Thermogutta terrifontis: one gene and its partner. The protein of the gene in region 2 interacts with the protein of the main gene of each other region in a pairwise test. Links are inferred from orthologs where the notes say so. Each region holds a gene or a part of one and is shown on either strand. Other genes may lie near its edges. The genes, in order: THTE_RS07045 and def.

Evidence for each region.
Region 1: the proteins of def (region 2) and THTE_RS07045 interact in binary tests that used the Escherichia coli proteins (3 or more experiments, as listed by UniProt). The link is inferred for Thermogutta terrifontis from one-to-one orthologs.

Annotation. Positions count from the first base shown.
Region 1 is NZ_CP018477.1:1,864,402-1,870,426, reverse strand. What follows is about bases 1,376-4,152. They hold THTE_RS07045 (aspartate-semialdehyde dehydrogenase), read left to right. Parts: upstream 1,376-2,147; coding sequence 2,148-3,158; downstream 3,159-4,152. Other genes in these bases: truA (tRNA pseudouridine(38-40) synthase TruA), read left to right, coding at 3,234-4,100; THTE_RS18565 (TIGR03000 domain-containing protein), read left to right, coding at 1,376-1,550. Outside these bases: THTE_RS07060 (protein-L-isoaspartate(D-aspartate) O-methyltransferase), read left to right, coding at 1-446; more of THTE_RS18565, read left to right, coding at 729-1,375; THTE_RS07035 (glycosyltransferase family 4 protein), read left to right, coding at 4,198-5,409; THTE_RS07030 (serine/threonine protein kinase), read left to right, coding at 5,624-6,025.
Region 2 is NZ_CP018477.1:3,821,572-3,827,661, reverse strand. Bases 3,249-6,090 are described here. They hold def (peptide deformylase), read left to right. Parts: upstream 3,249-4,289; coding sequence 4,290-4,892; downstream 4,893-6,090. Other genes in these bases: THTE_RS14215 (hypothetical protein), read left to right, coding at 5,152-6,090; THTE_RS14225 (vWA domain-containing protein), read right to left, coding at 3,249-4,058. In the rest of the region: THTE_RS14240 (elongation factor P), read right to left, coding at 1-563; THTE_RS14235 (hypothetical protein), read right to left, coding at 647-1,141; THTE_RS14230 (hypothetical protein), read right to left, coding at 1,701-2,747; more of THTE_RS14225, read right to left, coding at 3,027-3,248. UniProt on the Escherichia coli protein: Removes the formyl group from the N-terminal Met of newly synthesized proteins. Requires at least a dipeptide for an efficient rate of reaction. N-terminal L-methionine is a prerequisite for activity but the enzyme has broad specificity at other positions.

The DNA of each region.
Region 1 (6,025 bases), 2.0 Mb from region 2 along the record:
TCGAATCCCCGCCGGGTTGGTATTACTGCAAGGAATTCGAGGTTCGCAGGGGAGGGGGTGCGCCCTCAGGTCAGGCTTACATTGCCTTCCGCAATCAGCAGCCGGGCCGACCCGCCCGCGCACTCCAGGGGTTCGCCGTGGATGGCCGGGAAGTCCGGGAACTGATGCTAACCTTCTGGGTCCGTGGTGAAAATATACGTCCTGGGCGAAGTTTGCAGGAATCGGCGGGTGTGGTGATCACGTTTTTTGGAGAAAGCAGGGCACCGGTCGGGGAAAAGGCCATCGGACCATTCCTGGGGAGCTTCCCCTGGCGAAAAGAAAGCCACCGCATTCCGGTGCCCTCGGAAGCGCGGGAAGCCATCCTTGCTATCGGAATGACGGGGGCAGTCGGGACAGTGGCTTTCGACGCCCTGGAACTCCAGCCACTCGCCACTCGCCAGAGGTAGCGGTTACACCGCTGTTCGTAAAACGCCGAAAGCCCTTATGGGACTATCACCGAAACAAAGAAGGACGCGCGAACTGTGCGACCGCACCACAAGCTGTTTTAAAAGGCGCAGCTCACAAGCCGTGCAGGCGTGACGATTGGCAAATTTTGCGCGACCTGCTTGAATTTCGCAAGCCTTCCAGACTATCTTAGGAGAAGTGCAAGGCGCACAGGCCTCGCTGGATTCGGCTCGAGAGGTTTACATCTGCGGTGAGCGGTTACTTTCATGAAAGGAACCCTGGAAATGTCACGGATCAGTGCAAGTGCGTTGCTGGGGACAATGCTTCTGGGATTGGCAGTTGTGCCCAACACAGCTCAGGCGTGTTGGGGATGCTGCGGCCACCGAGTTTGGTATCCTGGCCCGCTGGCGGTGGTCAGCGCATGGACACCGTGTTGGAGCGCTTACGACCTGTGTCCGCCGTGCGATGTTTGTGTGGATCCGTGCTGTGATGTGGAATGGGTGCTGGGAGTTCGTCCAGGCCCGATCCGACGGCTTCTCTTCGGTCCTTACCGATGGTATCCGGTAGTAGGTGGGGCGTGCGCGGTTTGTGGTGTTGCCCCGTGCGAGTGCGAAGCGCAAGTTTTGACCATGCCTTCCACTCCGACGCCGACACCTCAACCGGCGCCGCAGCCGACTCCTGGTGTCTCACCAGCGCCTCAACCGGCTCCGGCCACTCCCGGTCCCGCCCCGGGAGTCTCCCCCGGTGAGCCACCCATGTCGCCATCGGCGATCAATCCGACAAGTTACTCCGTGCCGCTGGCAAGCCCCACTCCTAGCCGGGCGGACAGCGGACTGATTACCGTGTACGTCCCCGCCGAGGCCAAGGTCATCATCAACGGGATGGTGACAAAAAGTACAGGAACCCGCCGCGAATATGTCTCCTACGGTCTCGCCGAGGGGCTTCAGTACAAGTACACCATCACGGCCCAGGTAGAACGGGATGGAAAAGTTTACGAAGAAACTCGGGAAGTGATTCTTACGGCCGGGTCGAAAAAAGGCGTCGCTTTCTCCTTCCAATTTCCGTCGGAAAACCTGGCAGGAATCACCAGTGGCGACCGCCTGTGACGCCTCACTGAACTTGGCCGGACTTTGCTCGGCTAAACGAATTTCCCATGGCACCAGAGACGTCTGGTGCCTTTTTGCTTTGTGTCTCCTGAACCATCCCCACTTTTGTAAAAGCTACGAAATCCCGCGGGCGCAGAGTTTCGTTGGGGCAATTCGTGAATTGCCGCAGCCATTTTGACCAGCCACTGCACCCAGCAGTTGGGATGCAGCCGATGAATTGGGTCATCCCAGCGTTGGGCTGTGGTCCAGGCAACCCGTTCCTCCGGGCAAAGTTCCGCTCCCATCATGCCCGCGTGGGCCTTCGGGTTCCTATTGGCGAAGGAAAAGTGGGGATGTGCCAATTGTTCCCCGCCTCCATAGCGATCAAACCTTCGCGTAAAATGGAAAAGTTTTGTGGATCCGGTCTTCGAAAATGAGGCCCTCTAAAAGACACCCGATCGGAACGAGCCGACAGTGTTTGTCGGATCCCACGTGAAAATCTGACTTTTACCGCACGAACTGAGCGAACAATTGCCCCACTCGTGGTGTCAGGTGGTGGCAGGGACATTGGTGAACTGGAAACACACGAGCCGTACCGTGAAAGAGGAAGGAGGATCCATGTTTCGTTCGCTGGCCGTCGTAGGTGCCACCGGCGCTGTTGGCCGAATTATGGTCGAATTATTGGAAAAGAGCGCGCTTCAATTTGAGAATATCAAGTTTTTAGCCTCCAAGCGCTCGGTGGGCAAGACGCTCACGTTCCGGGGACGCGAGTACTCGGTCGAGGAACTCCGGCCGGAGGCCTTCGACGGCGTCGACCTGGCTGTCAGCAGCACCCCTGACGAGGTGGCGCGAGAGTTCATCCCGGAAGCCGTCAAGCGTGGTTGCGTGGTAGTGGACGAGAGCGCCGCCTGGCGAATGGATCCCGAGGTGCCTCTGGTCATACCAGAGGTCAATCCCCACGCAGCGTTCCGCCACAAGGGGATTATTGCCAGCCCCAACTGTTCGACCACGCAGATGGTCGTGGCACTCAAGCCGCTGCACGATTATGGACGTGTCAAGCGAGTCGTGGTGAGTACCTATCAAGCGGCAAGCGGTGCCGGGGTAGGGGGGACAAAAGATCTTATCGAGGGTACTCGAGCCTACCTGGAAGATCGTCCTTATCAGTACACCACGTTTGCGCATCCCCTTGCTTTCAATCTCATTCCCCAGATCGGCTCCCCCAAACATGCGGGATATACTTCAGAAGAGATGAAAATGGTGCTGGAAACCCGCAAGATTATGGAGGATGAGAGCATCCAAATTTGCGCCACCTGTGTTCGGGTTCCGGTTGCCAACTCCCACAGTGAAACCATCCTCGTGGAAACAGAAAAGAAGATCACGGTAGAAAAGGCGAGGGAACTTTTTGCCAGCTTCCCAGGAATCGTCGTCGTGGACGATTTGCCCAACAAGAAATATCCCATGCCAATGGACTGCACTGGTCGTGATGAAGTCTTCGTGGGGCGAATTCGGGAAGATCTCAGTTCACCAAACGGATTGGTGTTCTGGTGTGTGAGCGATAACCTCCGCAAAGGTGCGGCCACCAACGCCGTGCAAATCGTTGAGCTGCTGATTCGCGGTAGGCCCAACTGACAGCCCTGGGCAACAGAGGCGGCACTATCCTGTTGTCATAGCAGGCCGGCGGTCGATGTAGGTTTGACGAATCACGTGGTGCACCAAGACAGCACAGTGCAGGGCGCGGACGACGCGGTACGTTGCATCAGGCTCACCCTTGCGTATGATGGCTCGCACTATCTGGGCTGGCAAAAGCAGCCCCAGGGAAAAACCATCCAGGGCGTTCTGGAAGAGGCCCTCCAGCAACTGACCGGCGCTCCGACCCGGGTGCTGGCAAGCGGTCGGACTGACGTTGGTGTTCACGCCCTGGGACAGGTCGCTGCCTTTCGCACCAAAAGCCGTCTGGGCTGTCCGGTCATCCAGCGGGCCCTCAACGCCCTGCTGCCATCGGATATCGTTGTACTCTCGGTTGAAGAGGTCCCCCTCTCGTTTCATCCAATCCGCGACGCCCGCCGCAAACGTTATCGCTACCTCATCTGGGACTCGCCGCTCAAGCCGGTCTTCCTTCGCCAGTATGTATGGTTTCTTGGAAAACCTCTCGATGTGCAGGCCATGGTCGCAGCGGCGGCTTACCTCCTGGGAGAGCACGATTTTTCCGCGTTTGAAACAGGCGGAGCAAAAAGGAAAACCAGCGTCAGAACCGTGTACGAACTCACTGTCACCCGCCGCCATCCTGGACTCCCGAACCTTATCACCGTGGAGATCGAAGCCAACGGGTTCCTCTATAACATGGTTCGGAACATTGTAGGGAGCCTGGTTGAGGTTGGCCGGGGAGCATACGCCCCAGCTTGGATGCAACAGGTCCTGCTTCGCAAGGATCGGCGGCTAGCCGGACCAACAGCCCCCGGCAGCGGCCTGTTCCTTGTCGGCGTCTCGTACAGCGACACCCCTGTTGCCTCGAGTCCTGATCCCTGGGACCTTTTCACCACGCGCGGGCACAGCTCTGCATCGTGCGACTGATCATTTCAGCTTCAGCCACTACTGAAATCGCCCCCTGCTTACCAATCGCGTTTTTTCGGTTGGATAATCACAATGGAAGTAAGGTCAAAACGGAAGCTTGAACCAGTCTGCACTCCTTAGCCGTCGGTTCGAAGATACGGTGCGCATCCTTCACATCATTACGCGATTGATCCTCGGCGGGGCCCAGGAAAACACCCTTTTAACTTGTGAAGACCTTATCCGAACGTACGGGGATGATGTCCTGCTGGTCACAGGCCCGCCACTCGGTCCAGAGGGGAGCCTTCTGGAGCGGGCAAGGGCAGGGGAAGTCCCCACGGTCGTTGTGCCCTCATTGCGTCGGGCGATTAACCCCGTCCATGACATCCGTGCGTACCGGGCAATTTTTCGCATCATTCGCGAATTTCGCCCGGACGTCGTCCACACCCATAGCGCTAAAGCGGGCATACTGGGACGGGCTGCTGCCTGGAGGCAACACGTCCCCGCGATCGTCCACACGGTGCACGGTGCTCCTTTCCATCCCTATCAGCCGCGACTGGCGAGGTTATTCATCGCGGCCTGCGAGCGGTGGGCGGCCCGGCGGTGCCACCGCCTCATCAGTGTTGCCGATGCCATGACGGAATTGCTTGTTAGCGCGGGAGTCGCTCCCCGTGAAAAATTCGTGACAATCTACAGCGGGATGGAAGTCGAGCCCTTTCTCCAGGCCGGGGAACACCGCCATAGGATGCGTGAACAACTCGGTTACAGCGAGACTCACTTTGTCGTGGGCACCATTGCCCGGCTTTTCCATCTCAAAGGACACGAGGACATCCTGCGGGCGGCCGGGTACCTCATCCCGCGTTTTCCCCAGGTCCGCTTTCTTTGGGTAGGCGATGGCCTGTTGCGAGCTCGGCTGGAACGCCAGATTCGCCAGGCGGGCTGGAGTAGTTACGTCCGTCTGGTGGGTCTTGTCCCTCCTGAGAAGCTACCGGAATATCTGGCAGCCATGGATGCGGTGGTTCATCCCAGCCTGCGGGAGGGTCTCGCGCGCGTTTTGCCCCAGGCGCTTCTTGCCGGAAAGCCGGTCGTCAGCTACGACGTGGATGGTGCACGAGAGGTTGTGCAGACTGGAGAAACTGGTTTCCTTGTCCCAGCTCGCGACTGGGTGGGCATGGCCCACGCGATCGCGCAACTGATCGAAACTCCAGCGCTGGGGTCCCAGTTCGCAGAGAGGGGACGACGCTTGTGCATGGAGCGTTTTTCCCATGAGCGGATGACCGCGCAAATCAGAAAGGTATACGAGGATGTCCTAAAAAATCGGCAAGATCAGTAGGTCGGGCATGATACTTAGAACAGACAGACCAGAAAAAATGTGCCGGCGTTGCCTATCTTTCGTCATTGTTTCTTTCGGAAAAAGCCGTTAAGATGATGCGGATGGTAAGTTGCAGGGGTTTCCCGGGCAGCCGCGCCCCGCAGCCAGCAACCGGGTGTTGACAATCGGGCCAAACGAGCAGGGTATTGTTACAGCAACAGTTTCAGGTCATCCCGTGACTTCGGCAGCTACCTTCATCGGGCCTTACCGGCTGATCAATCCCGTCTATTTTGGGGCAACGACCCAACTGTGGCAGGCTTACCACGACGCCACCCATCGATACATCGCGCTGAAATTCCTCCAGGAAAAATTCCGCACCGATCGGGAGCAAATTCGGTCGTTGCGGTGGGAGTACCAGGTCGCGAGCCAGTTCGACGACGAGCGAATCATCAAGATCTACGAATTCAACATCGATAAAGGCATCCCGTACCTCGCCATGGAATGGTTCAGCGGGGGGAACATGAAATCTCTCATCCGCCGCGGGTTGCCCGAATACGCCCATCTGGTCCGCAAAATCATTTTCCAGTGCATTGAGGGCGTCTCCTACCTTCACCGCCAGGGGTATGTGCATCGGGAC
Region 2 (6,090 bases):
ACGCGAGAGAGGAATTCGCCGCTTCGCGTGTCTACCTTCACGGTCTCTCCTTCCGAAATGTACTCGGGCACTTGAATGACCAAACCGGTTTCCAAAACCGCCGGTTTGGTGCGCCCCGTGGCCGATGCCCCCCGGACGTAAGGATCGCATTGGACCACCTTTAGTTCAACCGCTACAGGCAACTGGATTCCCACCCACTGTCCTTCGTAAATCAAAACAAAAAGCCCTTCCAGCCCTTCCTTGAGATACTTTAATTCCTCTTCCAGGGCCTCGCGTGGGAGCACGTACTCGTTGAAATCTTGCGAATCGAGAAAGTGCACCTCCTGAGCGTCCGCATACATGTAGGTGACCGGTCGTCGCTCGAAATTCGCTTCTTCCAGCCCTTCCGTGCCCTTCAGCGAAATATCCACCTTTTGCTTGGTGATCAAATTCCGCGCCCGAAACTTGTAGAGCGTGGCCGCTCCCCGTGCACTGGGCGTTTGAACCTGCACCGATTCAATTAAGCACGGGGCATCCTGATAAGTAACAATCATCCCGCGTTTAATGTCTTTGGCCAGTGGCATAGGCAGCACTGATTTCCTTGCGTTTTGAGGTTCGACCACCAATCCTGTACCGTTTTTGTCTCAATTTGCCCCATCAAAATCCATTAAATGACCATCCCCGATTGTGGGTCGATAGCAACCCCGGAGGTCATGCGGGTGAGCAACTCCAGGACGACGATGAGGGCACTCGGATCGAAGAGGTCGCCCGGCTCGTCCTCATCTTCTCCCCACTCTTCATCCAACTGTTCGAAATGGAGGATATCGAAGCGGGCGTCACAATGTCGCAGCGCTCCCAGCCGCTGTTTTTCTTCCGGCGTCAGATCAGGAGAATTCAATTCCTTGATCTGCTTTTCAACGTCTTCCTGAACCTCTGGGCCCTCCACGTAGCAGATATCCATGGCAGAATAAGCATCCGGGGCCACCACGGTAATTGACTCAAACCTCCCCTTCTCATCCGCCTGGGGATTGAGAATTTGATATTGCGGGCCCACCTCTTGAAGGGCTTTGACCACGCTTTGCAGTGTTGGCCGACGCTGTCGGGCAAAGTACACAAAGCATGTCTCCCGCCATTGATAGCGACTATCCTCAAACATGGACATGGCACCACCCCCGCTGCCTATGCACTGCAATCCCTACCATTCCCCCGACCTTTCCGCCCATCACATTTCCCGTGAAGAGGTTCGCCGCGCGTTTGCTCGCGCTGAGATGCCACAGCAAATTGCCATCCCCGCGCGGAACCTGTCTTTCACAACAAGCGTCAGAAAGCGTTCCTCTCTCCGAGGTTTCCATTTTAGGAAATATTTCGGATCTTGCCAAATCGGGTGCGGTCTTGGTTCATCCCCACTTTTCCAAAAACCGCCGCGATGGCATGGGCACGACGTGTTGTAAGGGCCATTCATGAATCGCCCCTACCCCAGATTAGGCCTTCAGACTCTTACGGATTCGGTAAAGAAAGAGGAAATAGACCAGGCGTGCGGTTATAACTTCCAAATGTTGGCCATAACATATCATGCGCTCACGGAATTTGAATGACCACAGTGGAGGAGACACGGCGTCTCGAACCGCAAATGCTTTTGTCCCAGCGGCACGGGAAAAATGCCCCTGCTACAAAGTTTCCAGGTGCGAACCGTTCGAGGTTTTGAATCGGCCCGCGAGCTCTCATGGGCCGTCACGTACCGGAGACCCACTTTCCAAAGAGTTTGACCTGATTGCCGCACGCACTTGCGCAGCCCACGGTGATTCCGGAAATCTCTCAACAAGTTCCTTTACGATCGCCTGATATTCGTGCTGATGGTCAGACCCAGCAGCCGAATCGGGGCTACTGGACGGTGGTGACTTACCGGCAAGTTCGGCTGCTTCCCACAGAGATCGTGCCGCCACGCGACGGTTCTCCGGCCACAAAAACGGCGGTCTCAGCAACCACACCATTGCCCTATCAAAAGCTCCCTGCTGCTTCCAAGCCAATCCCAGAAGATAGCAGGGGCCCGACTTCAACCGGCCGGGGAGCCTCTCGATTACATTCTCCCATTGGGATAATTGATTGGGCTGAACCGATTGCCACCCCCTTCGCCACAACTGAGCTGAAGCAAGGATCGCCATAGTTTCATCGGTCGAAGATCGCAGTCTGTCAAGAACTGTCACCGCTTGAGAGGCCGCCGGCGAATCGAGAAGGTAACTCGCTGCGAGGAGCTGAACCCATGCCAGATCCGAGTTCAACCAGTTTCTGGCCCGCGGTTCCGCCAAGGCCAAAGTCTCCTCGGGAAACCATGCCAGCGGCACACACCAGACAAACGGCGACTGGGGATCAAGCACGACCAATCGATCCACAAACTCTTCACCCGCACGGACGTAGTCTCCCAGCGCGTGGTAACATCGTACGATATCCGCGGTGATTTCACGCCGCCGCCACTCTCGGGATTCCGCTGTCCGTGCACGCACAAACAGGCCCAGCGCTTCTGTGACAGCACCTTCCGCTAATCGCTTGTTCGCCTCACGGTACAGCGACGAGCTGTTAGGCGAATAAGACACCACTCTCTCCACCGGAAAGTGCTTTTCCGTTCCATCACTGAGCCTGAGAATCAACCCCGTTCCCGAGAAATTGACAATCTCCCCACGCCAGCGTTGAACTCGCCCCTCTCCAGCTCTGATCTCGACGAATTCCTCAACCGCTTTTTCCACCGCACTTTGATCTGTCTCAATTTTCACGGGCGAAACACGACGGTCCCGTGCCGAAACCGCAGATAAACTCTGCAAGCCCGAAAGTGAACCCGTTCCGTCCGCCCCGGCTCCCGGTTCGCACAACAAGACAAGGATCACACACCCAAGAAAAGCGTTTCTTTTACATATCCGACGTTGCATGGTGGTCCTTACAAACCATTCACACAAATCGAGAAATCGAACACAATTTATTTGCGCACCAGAGAACGTTTTTGCACGCGGGGCAGATTCCTAAAAACTTTCCTCACGTCCCAGAAAACGCAGTGCTCAGCGGATCGCCTGAGTAATGTCGATGTACACGTACTGGCCACCATTCTGTCTGGCGATCCGCTTAAGAAAGTTGTCGGACGTGCTCTCCGGACCGGTCCCGAATTCAACGGCGTGAATGACAATTCCATTTGCCCATCGATGAATCTGTGCCAGCTTCGCTTCGGATAGCCGCGGCTCGTCGGCATCTGTCAGAAAGAAGATCACGTCCGGTCGGAGCTGAATGGCGGCCAGGAGAGCCGCGTCGTGCTGCGTCCCCCCACCCGCCGTGATGGACTGAATGAAACGAATCGCTCGGGCTTTGTTTTCATCTGTGGCGAAGGCGAGCCGCCCAGGCTGGCCAGAAGGGTTGAACAGCGTGGGCCGCTCGTTGTAAAAAATGATCTCGAACTGTTGCGTCTTGTCGAGTGACTGAATGCTGGCGACGAGCTCGCGTTTGGCGAAGCTAAGGGCTGTTCTTCCCGACCCTCCCATGCTGCCTGAGCGGTCAAACACGTACACGAATTTGTAACCCGGTGAGCGAATTCCAAATAACGAAGCTGTTCCCGGAGGCCCCGGTTGCCGACCGAAGCCGCCGCCTCCGGCAAAGAGGCCTCCTTCGCCCCCTGCCTGCCCGGCCCCTGTCTCTGGAAGGCTCGATGGTCCCAAAATCTGAAAACCCTTTCGCGGTAGGACCTCCGCGGTGGCGACCTCCTGAACCGATGGCAAAATTTCCTCCAGGGTCGGACGCCCGGAACCGGCTTCCGAACCCCCCTCTGCTGCCTGGTCCTGGCCGATCTGTCCAGACTCGTCAACGTAATAATCCCGTGGTCCGTCCTGGTATTTGAGCGCTATACCAACCTCGCGGACGCTTTCCTCTGTCAAACCATGGGTCGCGGAAGGCCGGAACCAGAGGAAAAGTAGAGCGAAAAGGATCGCGTGGAAGGCCGTGGAAATTGCGAACGAATACCAGAATCGCGGATTACCCTGCTTCCCCTCCCGGAATTTCAGGGTTTCAGACTCCTCTGCTGCGCCTGGACTGTGCGTGAACATGTCCGCGAAACGTTGTTAAGGTTTTCCCTGCTATTATAACGCGATTCGGCCTCCCACTGGAAAAATCTGCCCAGACGTAACGGCGAAAAGATATAATTGCAAAATCTGACGCGAAACGCCAACGGCATTGAACGTGATTTTGCCAAAGCCCCGTGGCGATTCTTGTAAAAGACGGTTGCGAAAAAACGAAGCCGGGATCGCAAGCCTTACAAGTCCAGGTGAATGGTCAAGATGAGCGAACTCGTCAATCAACTCAAAATCGTGAAATATCCCCACCCTGCCCTGCGGTACAAGTCAAAACCAGTCAAGCGGGTGGATCGAGAACTGGGCGATATTGTCCGAAGAATGTTCGACCTTATGTACGAGGCGAACGGAATTGGACTAGCTGCCAACCAGGTTAACCTTCCTTACCGTCTTTTTGTCATCAATTTGACGGCGGACCCGAACGAAAAGAAGGAAGAGCTTGTATTCTTAAATCCAGTCATCCTTCGTCGAAAAGGATTCGAGCAAGGCGAGGAGGGGTGCCTCAGTCTCCCTGATTTGAGGGGGACCGTGCGACGATCGAAAGAAATCGATATTCTCGCGTACAACCTGCAGGGGGAGGAAATCTGCTGGCGAGTCACCGGCCTTCTCGCACGGGCGTTCCAGCACGAGCTCGACCACCTTGATGGAATTCTCTTCATTGATCATCTCGAACCCTCGGAATTACTCGATCTGCGAGGTTATGTGGAAAAATGGGAAGATGAGTACATGTCGGCAGTCTCGCAAGGGACCGAGGAACCGGAAGACAAGGTGCTCAGTCGTCTCCGGGAACTGGAAGCCCTCCGGACCTGAAGCTAAAAAGGAGTTCTGAGAAGTTCGTCGCCCTCCTTGCACCGCCGTTGTTAATGGCTTAGGAATCCATTTCGGGCCGCAATTTGGCACCGTCTTCAGTGTTGATTACACTAGGTAAAAGAAAGCTCTACGGAATTTACCCAGGCCGGCGGCTGAGGTCCGCGGCGGATTCTTGCTGGTTGGTGAGTTGTGGGAGTGTGGTTATTTTCCGGAATGGCGGGTGGCTCCACCCGCTGGTATGTCTGACGAGGCGTCTGGCATGTGCTGGCATGATCGACAGCGTTGGCGTATTGGGCGTTTGTTTGGTCTCCTCTTGAGCGCGCTCTTAATTGCCGTACTGGGCGTGGTTGCCCTGGCTGAGGACAACGCCAATCCGCAAAACGGTGCACAGGCTGCCGAGAATCAGCCCGCGCAACCCGTGACACCCTCCCCGGCCGAGAAGCAGCCTGAAGCCATGCCGATTCCGGAGCAGATCCTCGGTCCGCCGCGTCGCCTGGCGCCTGGCGTGTTGATCACAATCCCGCCCGATGTTCAAGTGGATGAGACCCACAACCGCCAGGATATCGTTGAGTTGGTCACCGCCGATCCACAATTGGAGTGGGCCAAAGGGGTGGACTTTCGACGCGAGGTGTACTGTCTGGAATTTCAGTTCAAGCTCCCGCGTCTGATTCAGGTCGATCTTCCGCAGCCCAGTGGCAAGCTTCAGCGAAAGACAATCTGGTATTTGATCTATAAGGTGACGAATCGCGGGGGAGCTCTCCGCCCGGTGCCTGAAGACGACGGCACCTACCGCGTTGATTCAGTGGACATCCCGGTCAGATTCGTGCCCACTTTTTATTTGGAAGCAGAGACGCCCTCTGGCATCAAGAGGTATCCCGACCGAGTCATTCCGCTTGCCAAGCAACCTATCCAGATGCGGGAAGACTCCAACATCAACTTCTACGATTCGACCCAGGTATCCACGCGAGAGCTGGCGGTAGGCCAGTCAATTTGGGGGGTGGCCACCTGGGAGGACGTGGATCCGTCCATCGACAAGTTTTCGATATTAGTAGTCGGACTGTCGAACGCCTACCGTTGGCAAGACCCACCGGGTGCTTACAAAGCGGGAGACCCAATCGGCCAAGGCCGCCGGTTTGAGCGGAAGATCCTCCAGCTCAACTTTTGGCGCCCCGGGGACGAGTTCATCCTTCGGGAAGAC